DNA from 3 places in the [Enterobacter] lignolyticus SCF1 genome. Region 2 is predicted to be linked to each of the others. Evidence: predicted binding sites of a transcription regulator. Region 2 holds the regulator's gene; each other region holds the start of a gene.
What was found. The regulator PhoB, encoded in region 2, activates phosphate uptake and scavenging genes when phosphate is short. The targets are predictions, from matches to a motif close to CTGTCATAAAACTGNCNNAT.

Region 1 (7,258 bases), 400 kb from region 2:
ACCTCTCGGATCACGGCGAGTCGCTGGGGGAAAACGGCGTCTATCTGCACGGCCTGCCGTGGTCAATCGCGCCGGACACGCAAAAACACGTGCCGATGCTTATCTGGCTGTCTGACGATTACCAGCAGCGCTACGGCGTTAATTACTCGTGCCTGAAGAAGCGCGCCGCCGAGAATGCGTACTCTCAGGATAATCTTTTCTCAACCATGTTAGGTATACTGGGGGTCAGCACCCGGGAATATCAGGCGAGCGATGACATTATCGCGCCGTGCAGAGGAGCATAAATAGAAATGAAAGTGCTGGTTGTTGAAGACGATTCGCTACTGCTGCAAGGACTCATTCTGGCGATGCAGAGCGAAGGGTATGTGTGCGATGGCGTCACCACCGCGCACGAGGCGGCGCTGTGCCTGGCGAACAGCCACTACAGCCTGATGGTGCTGGATCTCGGGCTGCCGGACGAAGACGGGCTGGATTTTCTCAGCCGTATTCGCCGGGAGAAATTCTCCCTGCCGGTTCTGATCCTGACCGCCCGGGATACCGTCAATGACCGTATTGAGGGCCTCGACACCGGCGCTGACGACTATCTGGTGAAACCGTTCGCTCTGGAAGAACTCAACGCCCGCGTCCGCGCGCTGCTGCGCCGTCACAACAATCAGGGCGATAACGAAATCAGCGTCGGCAATATCCGCATCAACGTCACCCGTCGCCAGGTCTGGCTGGAGGAGACCCAGCTTGAGCTGACGCCGAAGGAGTACGCCCTGCTGTCGCGCCTGATGGCCAAGGCCGGCAGTCCGGTACACCGGGAAATCCTCTACAACGATATTTATAGCTGGGATAACGAACCGTCCACCAACACCCTGGAAGTCCATATCCATAACCTGCGCGATAAGATTGGCAAATCGCGGATCCGCACCGTACGCGGGTTTGGCTATATGCTGGTGAAATCCGGAGACGTTGAGTAAGTGAAGCTGCCTTCTGCCCGTGAAAAATGGACGATGCGTCGCCAGCTTCTGCTGACCATCGCGACTATCCTGCTGGTCTGCCAGCTTATCAGCGTGTTCTGGCTGTGGCATGAGAGCAAAGAGCAGATCCAGCTGCTGGTCGAAAGCGCTATCCACGGGCACAACAACCGCAAGCACATTGAGCATGAGGTGCGTGAAGCGGTGGCGAGCCTGCTGATTCCCAGCCTGCTGATTATCGGCCTGGCGCTGTGGATAAGCCTGCAGGCGGTCAAGCGCATCACCCGCCCGCTCTACGATCTCCAGCAGGAGCTGAACAGCCGCACGCCGGACAACCTGCAGCCCATCACCCTGCCGGAGTCGGTCAGCGAAGTGGACGCGGTGACCGCCGCCATCAACCAGCTGGTTGAGCGGCTTAATCTGACGCTGGACCGCGAGCGCATGTTTACCGCCGACGTGGCGCACGAGCTGCGCACCCCGCTGGCGGGCCTGAAGCTGCATCTGGAGCTGATGGCTAAAGTGCACGGCGTGAAGGTCGAGCCGTTGCTGCAACGTCTCGACCAGATGACCGACAGCATTACGCAGCTGCTGCAGCTGGCGCGGGTTGGACAATCCTTTTCCGCGGGAAGCTATCAGCAGGTCATGCTAATCGCCGACGTCGTTTTACCGATTCAGGGCGAGCTGGAAACGATGCTGGCCCATCGCGGGCAAACGCTGCGGGTGCCTGACGGAGTAAACGACGTCACGGTGTCCGGCGACGCGACGCTGCTGCGGGTGCTGCTGCGCAATCTGGTGGAAAACGCCCATCGCTACAGCCCGGAAAACTCGGTGATTACGATCGGCGTCTCGCCGGGATCGCTTGCCGTCGAAGACGAAGGTCCGGGAATCGACGAGGCCAAAAGCGGGGAGCTCAGCAAAGCCTTTGTGCGTATGGACAGCCGCTACGGCGGCATTGGGCTCGGCTTAAGCATTGTGACCCGTATCGCCCAGTTGCACGATGCGCAGTTCTTTTTGAACAACCGCAAGCCGGAGCCGGGCGCACGCGCGTGGGTGAAATTTCCGCGGCGGTTACGTTAAAACCCCTCGCGGCGTGAAAGTCCGTCAACCGAAAGAGCCTGTCATTACAGGCTCTTTTCGTTTCAGGATGCGACGATAAACAGCTCCCGTAGCTGGTGCAGCTGGTCGCGGATCTGCGCGGCTTCCTCGAATTCGAGGTTCTGCGCATGCTGCATCATCTGCCCTTCCAGCTCGTGGATTTTTTGCTGCAGCGCTTTCGGCGTCAGCGCTTTTTCCACCGCCTCGGTCTGCGCGGCCGTACGGGATTTCCCGCGGCCCTTGCCGCGCGTTTTCGCCAGCCCCTCGCCGAGCGCCAGAATATCGACCACCTTCTTATTCAGACCCTGCGGCACGATGCCGTGTTCTTCATTGTACTGCGACTGCTTCTCGCGACGACGCTCGGTCTCGCCGATCGCTTTCGCCATCGACGGCGTAATTTTATCGCCGTACAGAATCGCCTTCCCGTTGACGTTGCGCGCCGCGCGTCCAATGGTCTGAATCAGCGAGCGCTCGGAGCGCAGGAAGCCCTCTTTATCGGCATCCAGAATCGCCACCAGCGAAACTTCCGGCATATCCAGCCCTTCTCGCAGCAGGTTGATGCCCACCAGCACGTCAAACTCGCCGAGGCGCAGGTCGCGAATGATCTCCATCCGCTCAACGGTGTCGATATCCGAGTGCAGGTAACGAACCCGCTCGCCGTGCTCCTCAAGATATTCCGTTAAATCTTCCGCCATGCGCTTGGTCAGCGTCGTCACCAGCACGCGCTCGTTGATGGCGGCGCGCAGGCGAATTTCGGACAGCAGGTCATCCACCTGGGTGGAAACCGGGCGAACTTCGATAATCGGATCGAGCAGACCGGTAGGACGCACCACCTGGTCAATCACCTCGCCGCCGGATTTCTCCAGCTCATAGTTGCCAGGCGTCGCGGAAACATAAATGGTTTGCGGCGCCAGCGCTTCAAACTCTTCAAATTTCAGCGGACGGTTATCCAGCGCCGAAGGCAGACGAAAGCCGTACTCCACCAGCGTCTCTTTACGCGCCCGGTCGCCGCGGAACATTCCGCCGATCTGCGGGATCGTCACATGCGATTCGTCGATCACCAGCAGGCCATCTGCAGGCAGGTAGTCGAACAGCGTCGGCGGCGGCTCGCCCGGGCCGCGGCCGGACAGAAAGCGCGAGTAGTTTTCAATGCCCGAGCAGTAGCCCAGCTCGTTCATCATTTCAAGGTCAAACTGGGTGCGCTGGCTCAGGCGCTGCTCTTCAAGCAGCTTGTTGTTCGCCAGCAGCACTTTGCGCCGGTCGACCAGCTCCTCTTTGATCTCCTCCATCGCCTGCAGAATGCGTTCACGCGGGGTCACGTAGTGCGTTTTCGGATAGATGGTATAACGCTGAATGGTTGACTCTACATGTCCGGTGAGCGGGTCGAACAGCGACAGGCGCTCAACCTCCTCGTCGAACAGCTCAACGCGCAGCGCGATATCGTCCGATTCCGCCGGGAAAATATCGATCACCTCGCCGCGCACGCGGAAGGTGCCGCGCTGGAAGGCCTGATCGTTGCGGGTGTACTGCAGCTCCGCCAGCCGACGCAGAATAGCGCGCTGATCGATGATCATCCCGACCGTCATGTGCAGCATCATTTTCAGGTACAGATCCGGGTCGCCCAGGCCGTAAATGGCGGACACCGACGCCACAACCACGACGTCCCGCCGCTCGAGCAGCGCTTTCGTCGCCGAAAGGCGCATCTGTTCGATGTGCTCGTTTACCGACGCGTCCTTCTCGATGAAGGTATCGGAGCTTGGCACGTACGCTTCCGGCTGGTAGTAGTCGTAGTAGGAAACGAAGTACTCCACCGCGTTTTCAGGGAAAAACTCCTTCATTTCGCCATACAGCTGCGCCGCCAGCGTTTTGTTGGGCGCCAGCACCATGGTCGGCCGCTGCAGGTTATTAATGACATTGGCGATGGTAAACGTCTTCCCCGACCCCGTCACGCCAAGCAGCGTCTGGTGCGCGAGGCCGTCTTCAAGCCCCTCTTCCAGGCGGCGAATAGCCTCAGGCTGATCGCCTGAAGGACGGAAAGCGGAATGCAATGTAAACGGTTTACTCATGGATGGCGGCCTGATGAAGGATAAGCGAGCAGGTGATTAATTCTACTCGCCAGACGCTATTTTGCCAACAAATTATACTGGATAAAAAAACAGTAGCGTATTATGGTATCCGTGTTACCCGAAAAGGAGACCCGTAGAAGCCGGGGAAATTTTCGCTGCGGCAAGATAAAACGCCAGCCCTTTGCGGTTATCCCCAGAATTTTTTTCGTCTTTAACATTTGTCAAGACGTGCGATGCATCTTTTGCGTCAGCGGGTGACACTTTTCTGACAGGCATTGCTTTTATTTAACTTACTAATAAATAAATAAAATACCTAAAAGCCGCGTTTCGCACCAATTTAGTCGCAGGCCGCGTATTCTCTCGTATGCCACGTGTTTTCTAACTCTAATACACAAGGTTATCCACAGGAATAGTGGATAACTGTCTGCAGCCCATATCCCCTGCCCCTCGCACAAATCGAAACTCACCCGAAAGAATGAGGACAAAAAATTTTTTATCGCTATTTTTTGACTTTTATCAGCTAAGCGAAAGGGGTCAGTTATGGAATATTGCTCACATTTCAATCCATAAGCATGATGCCAGGCGCACAACACCCGGCATCAGAGAAACGTCAGAGGCTGGTATTAAGTACTGCAAGATCCAGATACTGCCCCAGATCCTGCCGTTCAGCCTCCGCGCCCAGCCAGGGGATCTCCCCCAGCAGCGGCGCCGGTATCAGCTGCTGCAGCGTGGCCATGTATTCCGCATGGCGTTTGCCCGGCGCCTGCACGTCGTTGGCGACCCATCCGGCCAGCCGCAGCCCGGCCTGCCGCACCGCCTGCGCGGTCAGCAGCGCGTGGTTGATGCAGCCAAGCTTCACGCCGACCACCAGGATAACCGGCAGCCGCTCCTGCGCCACCCAGTCGGCAAAGCTCAACGTCGGCGACAGCGGCGTAAACCAGCCCCCGGCGCCCTCCACCAGCACCCACTCCGCCTGCGAGCTCAGCGTCTGTAAACCGGCTGAGAGCCGTGCCGCCTCGATAGGACGCTGTTCGTCGGCGGCGACGATGTGCGGCGAGGTGGGTTCAGCAAAGGTATACGGGTTCACCTGCTCATAGCTGAGCGGCAGGCGGCTGTTGCGCTGGAGCGCCAGCGCGTCGCTATTGCGTAGCCCCTCGGCGGTCATTTCGCTGCCGGAGGCTACCGGTTTGTAGCCCGCGGTCCGTTTTCCGGCGCGGTTCGCCGCCTGCAGCAGCGCGCAGCTGGCGACGGTTTTCCCCACCTCGGTGTCGGTGCCGGTGACAAAATAACGTTCAGTCACGTGTCATCACTCCTGTAAAAATATGGTACGTCAGCGGGCAGGCGCCCTGCTGTTTCGGCCAGGCAAGCTGCAGCTGCTGCAAACGGCTGCGGGTCAACGTCCGGCTGGCGCGTCCTTCGTGCAGATGGGTGGCGCCAATGCCTTTGAGCGAGCGCATGGCGCTCAGCGCATCGGCAAACGGCACGCTCAGCGTCTGTAGCGCAAATTCGCCGCGCAGCCCGCTCAGCGCGCTGTCGAGCGCCTCGCGGGATAAAAAGCGATTGGCGTGCGGCTTTTCGTCGATCGCCCGCCAGGCCTGGCGGAGTTCCGGCAGCGAATCCGCCGCCAGGGTGGTAAACGCCAGCACGCCGCCGGGGCGCAGCATGCGGTAGAGCTCCTGCACCGCATCCTGAAGCGAATCGCACCACTGCACCGCCAGATTGCTCCACACCAGATCGAACTGCGCCGACGCCAGCGGAATAGCTTCAATATCCGCCTGCACGTAATGATCGGCGGCCTGCTGCCGCCGGGCTTCGGCCAGCATCTGCGCGGAGAGATCGAGCGCGGTCACCTCACAGCCGTTGTCGCGCCAGTAGCGGCTGATGCCGCCCGGCCCGCAGCCGGCATCCAGCACCCGCGCAAAACGGCGGGCCGGGAGGCGGGCCATCAGCGCGTCGGCGCTGCGGCGCTGCAGCTCGTTATGCTGCTGATAGTGCGGCGCGGCGCGGCCAAAGGCGGCGGCGACGGCCTGTTTATCGACCGGCGGCATCCAGCACCTCCAGCAACCGATCGATGTCGTCCTGCAAATGCGCCGCCGTAAGGGTAATGCGCAGGCGCGCCGTACCGGCGGGCACCGTCGGCGGACGAATGGCGCTGAGCCAGCAGCCCTGCTGGCGAAGACGTTCTGCCAGCGCCAGCGTCGGCGCATTTTCGCCGACAATAAGCGGCTGGATCGCGCTTTCGGAGGAGGTTAGCCGCCAGCCGAGCTGCTGCGCTCCCTGGCGAAAACGACCGATGTGCTGGCGCAGCGTTTCGCGGCGCGCATCGCCCTCCTCGCTCATCACCACCGCCAGCGCTGTCTGCAGCGCCACCGCCTGGGCGGGCGGCATCGCGGTGCTGTAGATCAGATGCCGGGCAAACTGCAGCAGATACTCGGCGACGCTGTCGCTGCACAGCACCGCCGCTCCGCTCAGGCCGAACGCCTTGCCGAAGGTGACGACCAGCAGTTCGGGCTTCACCCCCTGCGCCGCGCAGCTGCCGCGCCCGTCGCCACAAACGCCGATGCCGTGCGCGTCATCCACCATCAGCCAGCCGTTCGCCGACCGCGTACGGGCGGCGATGTCGGCCAGCGGCGCGCTGTCGCCGTCCATGCTGAAAATACCTTCGGTCACCACCAGCTGCTGCCCCGCTACCGGTTTCGCCAGCAGCGTCTGCAGATGTTCGCCGTCGTTATGCGTAAACCGCCGCAGTTCGGCCGGGCTGAGGCTTGCGGCTTCAAGTAGCGAGGCATGGCTCAGCCTGTCGGCGATAATCCGGTCGCCCTTGTGCAGCAATGCGGCGATCGTCGCCTGGTTGGCGGCAAAACCGGAAATAAACAGCAGCGCCCGCGGGTACCCCAGCCGGTCGGCAAGCGCCGCCTCCAGCGCCTGGTGCGCCACGCTGTAGCCGGTCACGTGCCCGGAGCCGCCGCTGCCCGTACCGTACTGCGACGCGCCTTGCTGCCAGGCCGCCACGATCTGCGGATGCTGGCTGAGCCCGAGATAATCGTTGCTGGAAAAATTTAGCCAGCGCGCGTCGCCCTGGCGCAGCCAGCGTCCTGCCCCCTGGCTTACCGGCAGACGTACGCGCAGCGCCTGCGC
Region 2 (7,258 bases):
AATCGCCGACAGCGAGGCGGTCAGCACCACAAAGTTGAGGATGCTGGCGGCAAAAGTAATGCCCATATGCTGGAAGGTTAATACGAACGGGCTGCCGTCGGTGCCGACCTGATTCCACGGGTAGATGGACATGATGACGAACAGCGTCCCGACATAGAACACCAGAATACGCATCGGCACGGAGTTAATCGCACGCGGGATGGATTTCTCCGGATCTTTGGCCTCACCGGCGGTGATGCCGATAATTTCGATACCGCCGTAGGCAAACATCACCATCTGCAGCGACATCACCATGCCAAGCCAGCCGTTGCTGAAGAAGCCGCCGTTGCTCCACAGGTTATGGATCCCCGTCGGCTGGCCGCCGTTGCCGATACCCCAGACGATTATCCCGATACCGGCGACGATCATGATGATGATGGTCGCGACCTTGAAGAACGAGAACCAGAACTCCAGCTCGCCGAACACCTTTACGCTCATCAGGTTGATGGCGCAGATAATCAGCACCACGCTCAGCACCCAAATCCAGTGCGGCACCGCCGGGAACCAGACGCCCATGTAGATCCCGAAAGCGGTGACGTCGGCAATGGCGACAATCAGAATTTCAAAGCAGTAGGTCCAGCCGGTGATATAGCCAGCCAACGGGCCCAGGTTTTCCTGCGCATAGCGCGAGAACGAGCTGGCAGACGGGTTATGAACGGACATCTCGCCGAGCGCCCGCATAATGATATAGGCCGCAACGCCGCCGATAATATAGGCCAGCAGCACGCTGGGACCGGCCATTTTAATGGCGTCTGCCGAGCCATAAAAAAGACCGGTGCCGATAGCCGACCCGAGCGCCATAAAGCGAATGTGGCGGGTGCTTAGCCCGCGCTTTAGCTTGTTATTCGTTTCCATTAATTCCAATGCCTGACACAAAAAAACAAAACCACGGGGCATTTCGCCCCGTGGTTAATTTCCACTCTTCGCGCTGACTTAGTGCGCGCTGGAGGTAACCGGACGTCCCGCTGCGCGATCCCAGGCGATAGCCAGTACCGCCATTACGATAGTCGGCATCAGCCACGCCAGCCCCTGCTCCGCCAGCGGCAAATGCTGGGTCCATGACGGCAGGATGTCGGCAAACGCGGAGGCCTTAATACCGTCCAGCAAGCCAAACACCAGGCTGATAAACATCGCCGGGGCGATCACGCGGGTGGAATTATGCCACCAACCGCGGGTAAAACTTAATACTACCAGTGCGATACAGGGAGGATAAATCGCCGTCAGCACCGGAATGGAAATCTGAATCAGGTGGCTCAGCCCCAGGTTGGACACCACCATGGAGAACAGACCGAGGATAAAAACCAGCGAACGGTAAGAGAGCGGCAGGTACTGAGCAAAAAACTCCGCACAGGCCGTCGTCAGGCCCACCGCCGTCACCAGACAGGCGATGAAGATGAGCGCCGCCAGCAGGAAGCTGCCCGCGCCGCCGAAGGTATGCTGCACATAAGCATGCAGAATCGCCGCGCCGTTGGCGTTCTGCTCAACCAGCGTCGCGCTGTCGGAGCCGAGGCGGAACAGCGCCAGATACAGCAGCGTCAGGCCGATACCGGCGATCAGCCCGGCCCACACGGTATAGCGGGTCAGCAAACGCGCCTCGGTCACGCCGCGAGAGCGCGCCGCATTGACGATAACGATGCCGAACACCATCGCCCCCAGGGTGTCCATGGTCAGGTAGCCATTAACAAAACCGTTGGAGAACGCCGAGGTCTGGTACGCCTCCAGCGCATGGCTGATAGGGCCAACCGGCCAGATAATCGCCGCAACGGCAAGCACAATCAGCGCGAGAATTTTCAGCGGTGCCAGGAAGTTGCCCACGGTATCCAGCAGTTTGCCCGGGTAGAGCGACACGAGGATAACCAGCGCAAAATAGATAATGCTGTAGATAAGCAGCGGCATCGCGCCATCGCCGGTCAGCGGCGCAATACCCACTTCAAAGGAGACGGTCGCGGTACGCGGCGTGGCGAAAAAAGGCCCCACCGTCAGATAGCACACCACGGCCAGCAGCAGGCCCGCCACCTTACCGATTGGCGTGCTCAGGGTATCAACGCCGCCGCCGACCTTCGCCAGCGCGATAACGGTCAATACAGGCAAACCCACCGCGGTAATCAGAAACCCAAGCGCCGCCGTCCAGACGTGCTCGCCCGCCTGCAGACCAACCATGGGAGGAAAAATGATGTTGCCTGCGCCAACGAACAACGCAAAGGTCATGAAACCCAAAGCGATGATGTCGCGTGATCTTAACTGATGAGTCATAAACGCTTTACTGCCTGTGGATGTGGTGTTGAAAAAGAAACATTTCTCGCTGCTCCCAACGGGATAGTGCAGCGGCAATTGCGCACAATTTCAGCGAGATATTCTCCCTGAATAGCGTGGAGAAGAATTGTTATTTGATAATCCACGCGTATGCAGTCTGTCTGTTGCTGCATGGGGCGCAATTTAAACGCTTATAACGTTTTAAAGCAAGAAGGGATCGCAAAACCAGATGATTATCTCAATCACTCGTCGTAATCCAGATTTATTAACCAGATATCAGAAAAACCCATGGCTAATAATGCGAACAAAAAATAAACAGACGTTTGATAATTGTTCACCGTCTGGTTAACCGCAAAGAAAAAAAACCAGCCGAAGCTGGTTTGTGGAAATACAGATTGACAGTTGCTCCGTCAGGCGCTTTTTCTGGCAATTAAACGTTCCGGCAGGAGGAAGCTGAAACGGGTGCGAACCCCCGGCTGGCTTTCAATATCCAGCCGGCTGTCGTGATGGTTCACCGCATGCTTAACGATAGCCAGCCCCAGCCCGCTGCCCCCGGTCTGGCGGGAGCGCGCTTTGTCGACGCGATAAAAACGCTCCGTCAGGCGCGGGATATGCTCGGGCGCGATCCCGGGTCCGTTATCTTCGACGCTGAACAGCGCGCCGTGCGGCGTACGCTGCCAGCAGACGCGAATTTCGGTGCCTTCCGGGGTGTGGTTAACCGCGTTGTACACCAGGTTAGACATCGCGCTGCGCAGCTGCTCTTCGTTGCCCAGCACCTGCAGCGAATCATCGATTTCAAACGTCAGCACGTGCTTTTTATGGCTCAGCGTCTGGGCTTCCCGCTCGACGACGCGCAGCATCATCGGCACGTCGATTTTATCGTTCAGCGCCATGAGCGGCGCGGCTTCGATTTTTGACAGCGTCAGCAGCTGGCGGACCAGGCCTTCCATACGCTGGGTCTGCTCGCGCATGGTATGCAGCGCTTTTTCGCGCGGCGCGCCCTCAAGGATTTGCTCCTGCATCATCTCCAGGTAGCCCTGCAGCACCGTCAGCGGCGTGCGCAGCTCGTGGCTGACGTTAGCAAAGAAGTTGCGTCGCGCCCCTTCCAGCTGGTGCATCTGCGTGACGTCGCGCGCCACCATCAGCAGCTGTTTTTCGCTGTAGGGCATCACGCGAATCTCCAGATGCCGCCCGCTGTTAAGCACCAGATTCATCGGTTTGGTGAAATCGCGCGCCTTCAGGTAGCGGGAAAATTCGGGATAGCGCAGCAGGTTCAGGATGTTCTGACCATTATCGTCCGGCCAGCGCAGGTGCAGCATCTGCTGCGCCAGACCGTTACACCAGAAAATCGCCCCCTCTTCGGTGGTCAGCACCACGGCGTCAGGCAAGGACTCCGCCCCGCTGCGAAAGCGTTTAATCAGGCTGCCCAGCTCGCGACGGCGCTTTTTGTTACGCATCTGCATCTGGTGCAGGCCGTACAGCAACGGCTCCCAGCTGCCGCGTCCGGGAGGCGGCGTCATGCTGCGATCGACCCATAACCACCAGGAGAGCCGCAGCAAATTCCAGAAATGCCAGATCAGAAGCCCGGTGACCGCCGCCAGCAAAAACCACGGCAGGTGACCAATGAGGCCCCCCAGAATGAGGGCCGGGATACAACAGAGGATCAGCTCAAATACCAGCCTTTTCCATGACAGCCGTTCCAGCACGGGTAACACTCCAGTCAGTTGTCAGAAACGGGCAGAGAACCGATAACCCGTGCCGCGAACGGTTTGTACCATTCGGTCATGACCACTATGTTCCAGCGCTTTACGCAGGCGGCGAATATGCACATCCACCGTCCGGTCTTCAACATATACGTTCGTGCCCCAGACGTGGTTCAGCAGCTGTTCGCGGCTGTAGACACGCTCCGGGTGGGTCATAAAGAAGTGCAGTAGCTTAAACTCCGTAGGCCCCATGTCCAGCGGATTCTCGCCGGTCATCACGCGATGCGAGGAGGGGTCAAGGCTAAGACCCTGCATTTCAATCACTTCTTCTACCGCCATCGGCGATATGCGTCTCATGACCGCCTTAATTCGGGCCACCAGCTCTTTCGGGGAAAAAGGCTTGGTGATGTAATCATCAGCGCCGGTTTCCAGCCCGCGTACGCGGTCTTCCTCTTCGCCGCGGGCGGTCAGCATCACCACCGGAATATCGCGGGTCATGGCTTCGCGCTTCAGATGCTTAATGAACTGAATCCCCGATCCGCCCGGCAGCATCCAGTCGAGTAAAATCAGATCAGGCCAGGGTTCATTGAGTTGCGTTACAGCGCTGTCATAATCTTCCGCTTCAACAGGCTGAAAGCCATTTTGCTCCAGAACGAAGCACACCATCTCGCGAATCGGCGCTTCATCTTCAACGACCAGAATACGTCTCGCCATTATTTACCCTGTGTTTTTAGTAACAAGCCTAAAGTGCGGCGCCATTATGCGTCAGATTTATGACAGATTTATGAATAAGATGACCGTCTTATGATAGTGGATTTTTGAATTATGACACGGGGTTAATGCGGCCATCGCCCTGGGATCGCTATGCGTTTATAATCCCTGTCACGCTTTTTTGCCACAGGACACTTATGCGCATCCTACACACCTCCGACTGGCACCTGGGCCAGAACTTTTACAGTAAAAGCCGGGCCGCCGAACACCAGGCGTTTCTCGACTGGCTGCTCGACACGGCGGACGCTCAGCAGGTGGATGCCATTATCGTGGCGGGCGATATTTTTGATACCGGCGCGCCGCCGAGCTACGCCCGCGAGCTGTATAACGGTTTTGTGGTCAAACTGCAGCAAAGCGGCTGCCGTCTGGTGGTGCTGGCGGGCAACCATGATTCGGTGGCGACGCTGAATGAATCCCGCGAGATCCTCGCCTTTTTGAACACCACCGTGGTTGCGGGCAGCGGCACCCCGCCCTGCGTGCTCAACCGCCGTGACGGCACCCCCGGCGCCATTCTGTGCCCGGTGCCGTTCCTGCGCCCGCGCGATGTGGTGGTAAGCCAGGCCGGATTGTCGGGCGGTGAAAAACAGCAGCATCTGCTGCAGGCCATTACCGACTACTACCAGCAGCAGTACGCGCAGGCGTGCGAGCTACGCGGCGACCGGCCGCTGCCGATCGTGGCCAGCGGCCACCTGACCACCGTCGGCGCTAGTAAAAGCGACGCCGTACGCGACATCTATATCGGCACCCTCGACGCCTTTCCGGCGCAGAACTTCCCGCCGCTGGACTATATCGCTCTCGGCCATATCCACCGGGCGCAGAAGATCGGCGGCAGCGAGCATATTCGCTACTGCGGTTCGCCAATCCCCCTCAGCTTCGACGAAACCGGGAAGCCCAAAAGCGTCAATCTGGTGACCTTCGCCGACGGCAAGCTTGCGGACGTGACGCCGCTCGAGGTGCCCGTCACTCAGCCGCTGGCGGTGCTGAAGGGCGATTTCGCCAGCATCAGCGCGCAGCTCGCACAGTGGCGCGACGCCCCGGCGACACCGGCAACGTGGCTGGATATCGAAATCACCAGCGAAGAGTATCTGCACGATATTCAGCGTAAAATCCAGACGCTAACCGACGACCTTCCCGTTGAGGTGCTACTGGTGCGCCGCAGCCGTGAGCAGCGCGAGCGCACGATGATGAACGCGCAGCGGGAAACGCTGAGCGAGCTGCGCGTAAGCGATGTCTTCCAGCGCCGGCTGGATCTGGAGTCGCTCGACGCGCCGCAGCAGGACCGGCTGCACCAGCTGTTTAACGAAACAGTGCAAACGCTTCGTGGGGAGGAAACGGCATGAAGATCCTGAGCCTGCGCCTGAAGAACCTCAACTCCCTGAAGGGCGAGTGGAAAATTGACTTTACCGCCGAACCGTTCGCCAGCAACGGTTTGTTCGCCATTACCGGGCCGACGGGCGCGGGGAAAACCACCCTGCTCGACGCCATTTGCCTGGCCCTGTATCACGAGACGCCGCGGCTTAACACGGTGTCGCAATCGCAAAACGACCTGATGACCCGTGATACCGCCGAATGCCTGGCGGAAGTAGAGTTTGAGGTCAAAGGCATCGCATACCGCGCCTTCTGGAGCCAGAACCGGGCGCGCAACCAGCCGGACGGCAACCTGCAGGCGCCGCGCGTTGAGCTGGCGACCTGCGCGGACGGCAAAATTCTGGCCGACAAGGTGAAGGACAAGCTGGAGCTGACCGCCTCGCTCACCGGGCTGGACTACGGGCGCTTTACCCGCTCGATGCTGCTTTCCCAGGGGCAGTTCGCCGCCTTCCTCAACGCCAAACCCAAAGAGCGGGCCGAGCTGCTCGAAGAGCTGACCGGCACCGAGATTTACGGGCAGATCTCGGCGCAGGTGTTTGAAAAGCATAAAACCGCAAAAACCGAGCTGGAAAAGCTGCAGGCGCAGGCCTCGGGGATGGTGCTGCTGAACGATGAGCAGCAGCAGGCGCTGCAGCAACGTTTGCAGGCGCTTACTGACGAAGAGAAACGGCTGCAGGACGTACAGACCCGCACCCAAAGCTGGGCGCAGTGGCTGACGAGGGAAAACGAAATTTGCCGCGAGCAGCAGCGCGCGCAGGCCGCGCTGCAGAGCGCCGGACAGGCGCTGAACGACGCCGAACCGCAGCTGGCGAAGCTGGCGCTGGCGCATCCTGCCGATACGCTGCGCCCGCTGTGGATGCGGCTGCAGGACCGGCAGGCCGCGCTGCAGCATATCCGCCAGCAAACGACTGAAGTAAATACTCGCTTACAGAGCCAGACCGGGCTGCGAAACCGCATCCGCCACAGCGCCGCCCGGCAGCACACGCAGCTGCTGGCGCAGCAGAAAACCCTCGGCGACTGGCTCGCCGCCCACGACGGCTATCGTCACTGGCAGCGGGAGCTTGCCGGATGGCGGGCCACGTTTGAACAGCTGGCGCGGGACGCCGTGCAGCTGCAGATGCTGT
Region 3 (7,258 bases), 420 kb from region 2:
TGATGAGTATGGAATGCCGCACATTTACGCCAGCACCACGCATAACCTGTTTTATGGGTATGGCTACGTGGTGGCGCAGGATCGCTTATTTCAGATGGAGATGGCGCGTCGCAGTACCCAGGGAACGGTCTCGGAGGTGCTGGGCAGCCAGTATCTGAATTTTGACAAGGACATTCGCCAGAACTACTGGCCCGCATCGATTCACGCGCAAATCGCCGCGCTGCCGGCGGAAGATAAGGCAATCCTCCAGGGCTATGCCGATGGTATGAACGCCTGGATTGACGAGGTGAACCGCCATCCTGACACGCTGATGCCAAAGCAGTTCACTACCTTTGGCTTCAAACCCCAGCACTGGCAACCCTTTGATGTGGCGATGGTGTTTGTCGGCACCATGGCGAACCGCTTTTCGGACAGCACCAGCGAGATCGATAACCTTGCGCTGCTGACGGCGCTGAAGGATAAGTACGGCGCGAAGCAGGGCATGGCGGTATTTAACCAGCTGAAATGGCTGGTAAACCCGAATGCTCCCACCACCATCGCGCCGCAGGAAAGCCGCTATCCGCTGACATTCGACCTTAACAAAACGCAAACTGCGGCGCTGCTGCCGCGCTACGATCAATCGCCACCGATGCTGGAGCGTCTGGCGAAAGGCGATGACGGCGCGCTGCTGGCGCTGACGGCGACGCAAAACCGCGCCACTATCGCCGCACAGTTTGCCCGCAGCGGCGCTAACGGCCTGGCGGGCTACCCGACGACCAGCAACATGTGGGTGATCGGCAAAAGCAAAGCGCAGGATGCAAAAGCGATCATGGTTAACGGCCCGCAGTTTGGCTGGTATGCCCCGGCGTACACCTACGGCATCGGCCTGCACGGCGCGGGGTATGATGTGACCGGCAATACGCCGTTTGCATATCCGGGGCTGGTTTTTGGCCACAATGGCGCGATTTCATGGGGATCTACCGCCGGTTTTGGCGATGATGTCGACATTTTCGCTGAACAGCTGTCGGACAAAAAACCGGGTTATTACCTGCATAATGGGCAGTGGGTGAAAATGCTCAGCCGCGATGAGGTGATTAACGTAAAAGACGCCCAGGCGGTGGATTTCACCGTGTATCGTACGGTGCATGGCAACGTCATTAAAACCGACCCCGCCACGCACACCGCTTATGCCAAAGCGCGGGCATGGGACGGTAAAGAGGTCGCCTCGCTGCTGGCGTGGACGCACCAGATGAAGGCTAAAAACTGGCAGGAGTGGACGCAGCAGGCGGCGAAGCAGGCGCTGACCATCAACTGGTATTACGCCGACGTCAACGGCAACATCGGCTATGTGCATACCGGCGCATACCCGCAGCGCCAGCCCGGACACGACCCGCGTCTGCCGGTACCGGGGACCGGAAAATGGGACTGGCAGGGGGTATTGCCGTTTGCGCTGAACCCGAAGGTGTATAACCCGGCATCGGGCTATATCGCCAACTGGAACAACGCGCCGCAGCAGAACTATCCGGCTTCCGATCTGTTCGCCTTCCTGTGGGGCGGGGCCGATCGTGTGACCGAGATAGCCCGGCTTATCGATAAGCAGCCGACGTTTACCTATGAACAGGCATGGGATCTGATCGGAAAAACCAGCCGTCAGGATCTCAACCTGCGCCTGTTCCTGCCTGCGTTGCAGGGGGCGACGGCGTCGCTGCCGCAAAGCGATCCGCGTCAGCAGATGGTGAGCCTGCTCAGCCGCTGGGATGGTCAAAACCGGCTGGCTGCCGATGGCAAAACGCTGCAGCAGCCGGGCTCCGCTATTCTCAATGCCTGGCTTACCAGCATGCTGAAGAAGACCGTGGTCGCCGCCGTCCCTGCGCCGTTTAACCAGTGGTACGGCGCCAGCGGGTATGAAACAACGCAGGATGGGCCTACCGGGTCGCTCAACATCAGCGTCGGCGCGAAAATTCTCTACGAGGCGCTGCAGGGCGACCGTTCGGCGATCGGGCAAGCGGTCGATCTGTTTGGCGGAAAATCGCAGCAGGCGGTAATTCTCGAGGCGTTGCAGGAGGCATGGCAGACGCTCTGCGCACGCTACGGTACGGATATCAGCCAGTGGAAAACGCCAGCCATGGCGCTGACCTTCCGCGCCAATAACTTCTTTGGCGTACCGCAGGCCGCGCCGCAGGAGGCCAGGCATCAGGCGGAGTATCAGAACCGCGGAACGGAAAACGACATGATTGTCTTCTCTCCGGCGGGACAGAAAACGCCGGTGCTGGCGTGGGATGTTGTTGCTCCCGGCCAGAGCGGGTTCGTCGCGCCGAACGGCACAGTTGATAAACACTATGACGACCAGCTGAAAATGTACGAAACCTTTGGTCGTAAACCCCTGTGGCTGACGCCGCAGGAGGTGAACGCCCATAAAGAATCGCAGGAGATTCTGCATCTTAAACCGTAAAAGCAGGCGCGCCAGCGCGGGGAATTTCGCTGGCGCGCCGCAATGTTTCAACCCGACGTCATTTTTCTGACACGTTGGCTCATTACGGTGTTAGCTCCACTACAAGGACGCTAACAATATGAAAATCAAAATTATTCCTCTGGTTATCGGCTGTACGCTCTCTTTCTCCGCGCTGGCGGCGGCACCGCAGGCCGAGCGCTATGTGGTGAGCTTCCCGGAAGGCTCCCACGTCCGCTACGACGGCGCGTTTGCAGGCGCGTTTCCGAACGGTCTGCCGGTCGGTATTGGCTCTGGCCTGCTGTTTACCGGCAGGCAGGGCGATGCGCTGACGTTTGTCACCGTGACCGATCGCGGCCCGAATGCCGATTCGCCCAACGTCGGTAAAAACGAGGCCAAAATTTTCGTCGCGCCGGATTTTGCGCCGCTGCTGGTGAACATCCGCGTGCAAAACGGTAAAGCGGAGGCCAGCGATATCCGCCCTTTGCACGACGATAAAGGCAACATAAACGGCCTGCCGCTGCAAAGCGGGGTGATTGGCTCGACCAACGAAGTGGCGCTCAGCGATACGCTGAAGACGCTGCGCGGCGATAACCGGGGTCTGGATACCGAAGGGATAACCCCGGACGGTAAGGGCGGCTACTGGCTGTGCGATGAGTATGGGCCGTTCCTGATTAACGTTGACCGCCAGGGCAAGATCCTCGCTATGCACGGACCGCAGGCGGCGGAGGGGGAGAAAGCCATCGCCGGGGGGCTGCCGAACATTATCAAATGGCGCCAGCCGAACCGCGGCTTTGAAGGCGTCACCCGCATGCCGGACGGACGTATTCTCGCGGCGGTGCAGAGCACGCTGGATATCGACGGCAAGAGCAAAAAAAGCGCGCTGTTTACCCGCCTGGTGAGCTTCGACCCGGCGACCGGAAAAACCGCCATGTACGGCTACCCGATAGACAGCGCGGCCTACGCCAAAAATAGCGATGCCAAGGTGGGCGATATCGTGGCGCTCGACAATCAGCACATCCTGATTATCGAGCAGGGCGGCGATAGGGACGGCGCAATGCGTAACCTTATCTATAAGGTAGACCTGAGCAAGGCCAGCGACCTGGCGGCGTTCGATAAGCCGGGCGAGTATCCGGAGTTTGCTGACGCCAGCGCGCTGGCCGCGCGCGGGATTACGCTTGCCGACAAAACGCTGGCGGTCGATTTGCGCCAGCTTGGCTGGCAGCAGGAGAAAGCCGAGGGGCTGGCGCTGATCGACAGCAAAACCCTGGCGGTGGCGAACGATAACGACTTTGGCGTGAAAACGGTGATGCAAAACCCGGTCGCGGGCAAAAAGCTTAAGGATTACCGGGTCAACGAGCAGGGCGCGCTTAGCGTTGATGGCAATACAGTTGCCGCCACTATCGGCATCAGGCCGCTGGAGAAACCGGAGTCGGACAGCGAGCTGTGGATTGTGACGCTGCCTGAGGCGCTAATGTAAATTCCCTCCCCCTGGCCCTCTCCCTCGGGGAGAGGGCCAGGGGGGTATTGTTATTTGCGCAGACCCGCAAACGCCGCGCGGATCTCTTCTTCAGGCAGCTGGATGCCGATAAACACCATTGTGCTGTGCGGCGTTTCATCGCCCCACGGTCGGTCCCAGTCGGCGCTGTAGAGGCGCTGGACGCCCTGAAACAGCAGGCGGTTTGGCTCGCCGTCAATCCACAGCATGCCTTTGTAGCGCAGCAGCTTATCGGCGAACGACAGCAGCAGATTCTCCATCACCCGCGATACCTCGCTGATATCCACCGGGTAGTCCAGCTCGACGACGACGGACGAGACGTCATTCTGCTTGTCGGCCATAAAGTGGAAGCGGGGTTTTGCGGTGACGTTTTCTTCCAGCATAAAGCCGTTGGTGTTGAACAGCTGAGACAGGTCGATATCGCCGTGCGTCACGGTGTAAATCGGGGCGCGCGAGTTAATGCGCGTCAGGCGCTCGCGCAGCTTTTCGCTTCCGCCCGCCACGTCGGTTTTGGTCAGCAGAATGCGGTCGGCGTAACCCACCTGCGACTGAGCAATAGTGAACTGGTTCATCTGATCGTCGGCGTGAACCGCGTCGACCAGGGCAATCACGCCGTCCAGCAGGTAGCGCTGGCAGAGAATGTCGTGGGAGAAAAAGGTCTGAATAATCGGTCCCGGGTCGGCCATGCCGGTGCATTCGATAACCAGACGGTCAAAGTTGATGTCGCCGCGATCGCGGCTATCGAGCAGGTCGAGCAGGGCGTCTTCCAGCTCGCTGGAGCGGGTGCAGCAGATGCAGCCGTTGGTCAGCGTCTTGATCTGCGTGGCGCGGTCGCCAATCAGCTGGTCGTCCACCGAGACTTCGCCAAACTCGTTTTCGATGACGGCGATTTTGAAGCCGTGCTGTTCGTTCAGAATATGGCGCAGCAGGGTTGTTTTTCCCGCGCCGAGAAAGCCGGTCAGCAGGGTAACGGCAATCGGGCTCATGGTCTCTCCTTTAGCAGCAGCGGACGCCGCCTTCTCCACTTCCGCCGTAGCGCGCTTCCTGACGCTCGCGGAAAAATTCGGTGTAGGTCATGTACGGCTTGTCCGGATGGTTGGTCTTCATGTGCTCGACGTAGTTGTCGTAATCCGGAATACCAATCAGCATTTTTGCCGCCTGACCGAGGTATTTTTTTGCTTCGCCTAAGTTACCAAACATTGTGGGTTCCAGACAGGAAAAGCCCGGTGGCGCTATGCTTACCGGGCCTACAGTTCCTGTGTAGGGCGGGTCAGCGTAGCGCCACCCGCCATTTTTTTAATGGTGTGAAGAGGTCTTCACGCCGCCTTCCGGCACCGGTACGTACGGGGTTTCTTTGTCGGTGCGGGCGTCGATGTTGCGTGCCTTCATCCAGGTTTTGATGCCGTAGAAGATGATGCTGTACACCACCACCAGGAACAGAATGCTCAGACCCGCGTTGGTGTAGTTGTTCACCACGATATGGTTCATGTTGGCAATCTGCTGTGCGGTAAGGTCCGCGCCGCCTGCGGCAATCTTCTCTTTGTACTGGTTAGCCATGAAGAAGAAGCCTTCCATCTGCGGGTTGCTGCTGAACAGCTTCAGACCCAGCGCCCAGGTGGTGCAGAGCAGCAGCCACAGAGCCGGAACGACGGTGACCCAGATGTATTTGGTGCGCTTCATCTTCACCAGCACCACGGTGCCGAGCACCAGCGCAACGGCCGCCAGCATCTGGTTAGAGATACCGAACAGCGGCCACAGGCTCTTCACGCCGCCCAGCGGGTCAACCACGCCCTGATACAGCAGGTAGCCCCACAGGCCAACGCAGCCCGCGGTGCCCAGAACGCCCGCCACCAGGGAGTCGGTTTTCTTCAGGAACGGCACGAAGTTGCCGAGCAGGTCCTGCAGCATAAAGCGGCCCGCACGGGTACCGGCGTCCAGCGCGGTCAGGATAAACAGCGCCTCGAACAGAATACCGAAGTGGTACCAGAAGCCCATGTCGGCCATCGGCAGCACCTTGTGGAACACGTGGGCGATACCCACCGCCAGGGTCGGCGCGCCGCCTGCGCGGTTCAGCACCGACGGTTCGCCGATGTCTTTCGCCGTCTGCATGATCTGCTCAGGAGAGATAACAAAGCCCCAGGAGCTGACGGTCGCCGCCGCGTGGGTGCTCACGTCTTTCAACTGAGCCATGATCATCGCCGCGTTTTCGCCGCCCATCTCATGCAGGTTCGGCATGGTGATGCCGAGACCGGCTGGCGGGGTGTTCATCGCGAAGTACAGGCCTGGTTCGATGATGGACGCCGCAACCAGCGCCATGATCGCCACGAAGGACTCCATCAGCATTGCGCCGTAGCCGATCAGGCGGGCGTCTTTTTCGTTCGCCAGCAGCTTCGGCGTGGTGCCGGAGGCGATCAGCGCGTGGAAGCCTGAAACCGCGCCGCAGGCAATAGTAATAAACAGGAACGGGAACAGCGCGCCTTTCCACAGCGGACCGGTGCCGTCGATGTACTGGGTCACTGCCGGCATTTTCAGGTCCGGGTTGAGGACCACGATGCCGAGCGCCAGACCGACGATAACGCCGATTTTCAGGAACGTCGCCAGGTAGTCGCGCGGCGCCAGAATCAGCCAGACCGGCAGCAGGGCGGAGATAAAGGCATAGCCGATCAGCGCGAAGGTGATGGTGGTGTCTTTAAAGGTCAGCGCCGGGCCCCAGTACGGGTCGTGGGCAATCACGCCGCCGAAGTAAATAGACGCGACCAGCAGCACAATACCGATCACCGACACTTCGCCCACGCGGCCCGGGCGCAGGAAGCGCATATAGATGCCCATGAACAGCGCAATCGGCACGGTGGAGCAGACGGTAAACACGCCCCACGGGCTTTCCGCCAGCGCTTTCACTACGATCAGTGCCAGCACCGCGAGGATGATTATCATGATGAGGAAGCAGCCGAACAGGGCGATGGAGCCCGGCACGCGGCCCATCTCTTCTTTCACCATCTCGCCGAGCGAAGAACCGTTACGGCGCGAGGAGATAAACAGCACCATGAAGTCCTGCACCGCGCCCGCCAGCACCACGCCCGCCAGCAGCCACAGGGTACCCGGCAGGTAGCCCATCTGGGCGGCCAGCACCGGGCCGACCAGCGGACCGGCGCCTGCGATGGCGGCAAAGTGGTGGCCGAACAGCACGTAGCGGTTGGTCGGCACGTAGTTCAGGCCGTCGTTGTTGATGACGGCCGGGGTGGCGCGCGTCGGGTCGAGCTTCATGACCTTCTGCGCGATATAGAGGCTGTAGTAGCGGTAAGCTACCAGATAAACCGAAACGGAAGCGACGA

Region 1: a site for PhoB is predicted at 4,373-4,392, ahead of uvrB (excinuclease ABC subunit UvrB). Genes of this name have one in related genera too.
Region 3: a site for PhoB is predicted at 2,485-2,504, ahead of ENTCL_RS18895 (esterase-like activity of phytase family protein). Genes of this name have one in related genera too.

Annotation. Positions count from the first base shown of each region.
Region 1 is NC_014618.1:3,242,066-3,249,323, forward strand. It holds gene eptA (phosphoethanolamine transferase EptA) at 1-284, shown strand, start outside; gene pmrA (two-component system response regulator PmrA) at 291-962, shown strand; gene pmrB (two-component system sensor histidine kinase PmrB) at 969-2,036, shown strand; gene uvrB (excinuclease ABC subunit UvrB) at 2,099-4,120, opposite strand; gene bioD (dethiobiotin synthase) at 4,731-5,420, opposite strand; gene bioC (malonyl-ACP O-methyltransferase BioC) at 5,413-6,168, opposite strand; gene bioF (8-amino-7-oxononanoate synthase) at 6,152-7,258, opposite strand, start outside.
Region 2 is NC_014618.1:3,645,317-3,652,574, forward strand. It holds gene proY (proline-specific permease ProY) at 1-894, opposite strand, end outside; gene brnQ (branched-chain amino acid transporter carrier protein BrnQ) at 973-2,292, opposite strand; gene phoR (phosphate regulon sensor histidine kinase PhoR) at 2,703-3,998, opposite strand; gene phoB (phosphate response regulator transcription factor PhoB) at 4,020-4,709, opposite strand; gene sbcD (exonuclease subunit SbcD) at 4,904-6,106, shown strand; gene sbcC (exonuclease subunit SbcC) at 6,103-7,258, shown strand, end outside.
Region 3 is NC_014618.1:4,066,909-4,074,166, reverse strand. It holds gene ENTCL_RS18900 (penicillin G acylase) at 1-2,431, shown strand, start outside; gene ENTCL_RS18895 (esterase-like activity of phytase family protein) at 2,550-3,908, shown strand; gene yjiA (GTPase) at 3,959-4,912, opposite strand; gene ENTCL_RS18885 (YbdD/YjiX family protein) at 4,923-5,126, opposite strand; gene ENTCL_RS18880 (carbon starvation CstA family protein) at 5,223-7,258, opposite strand, start outside.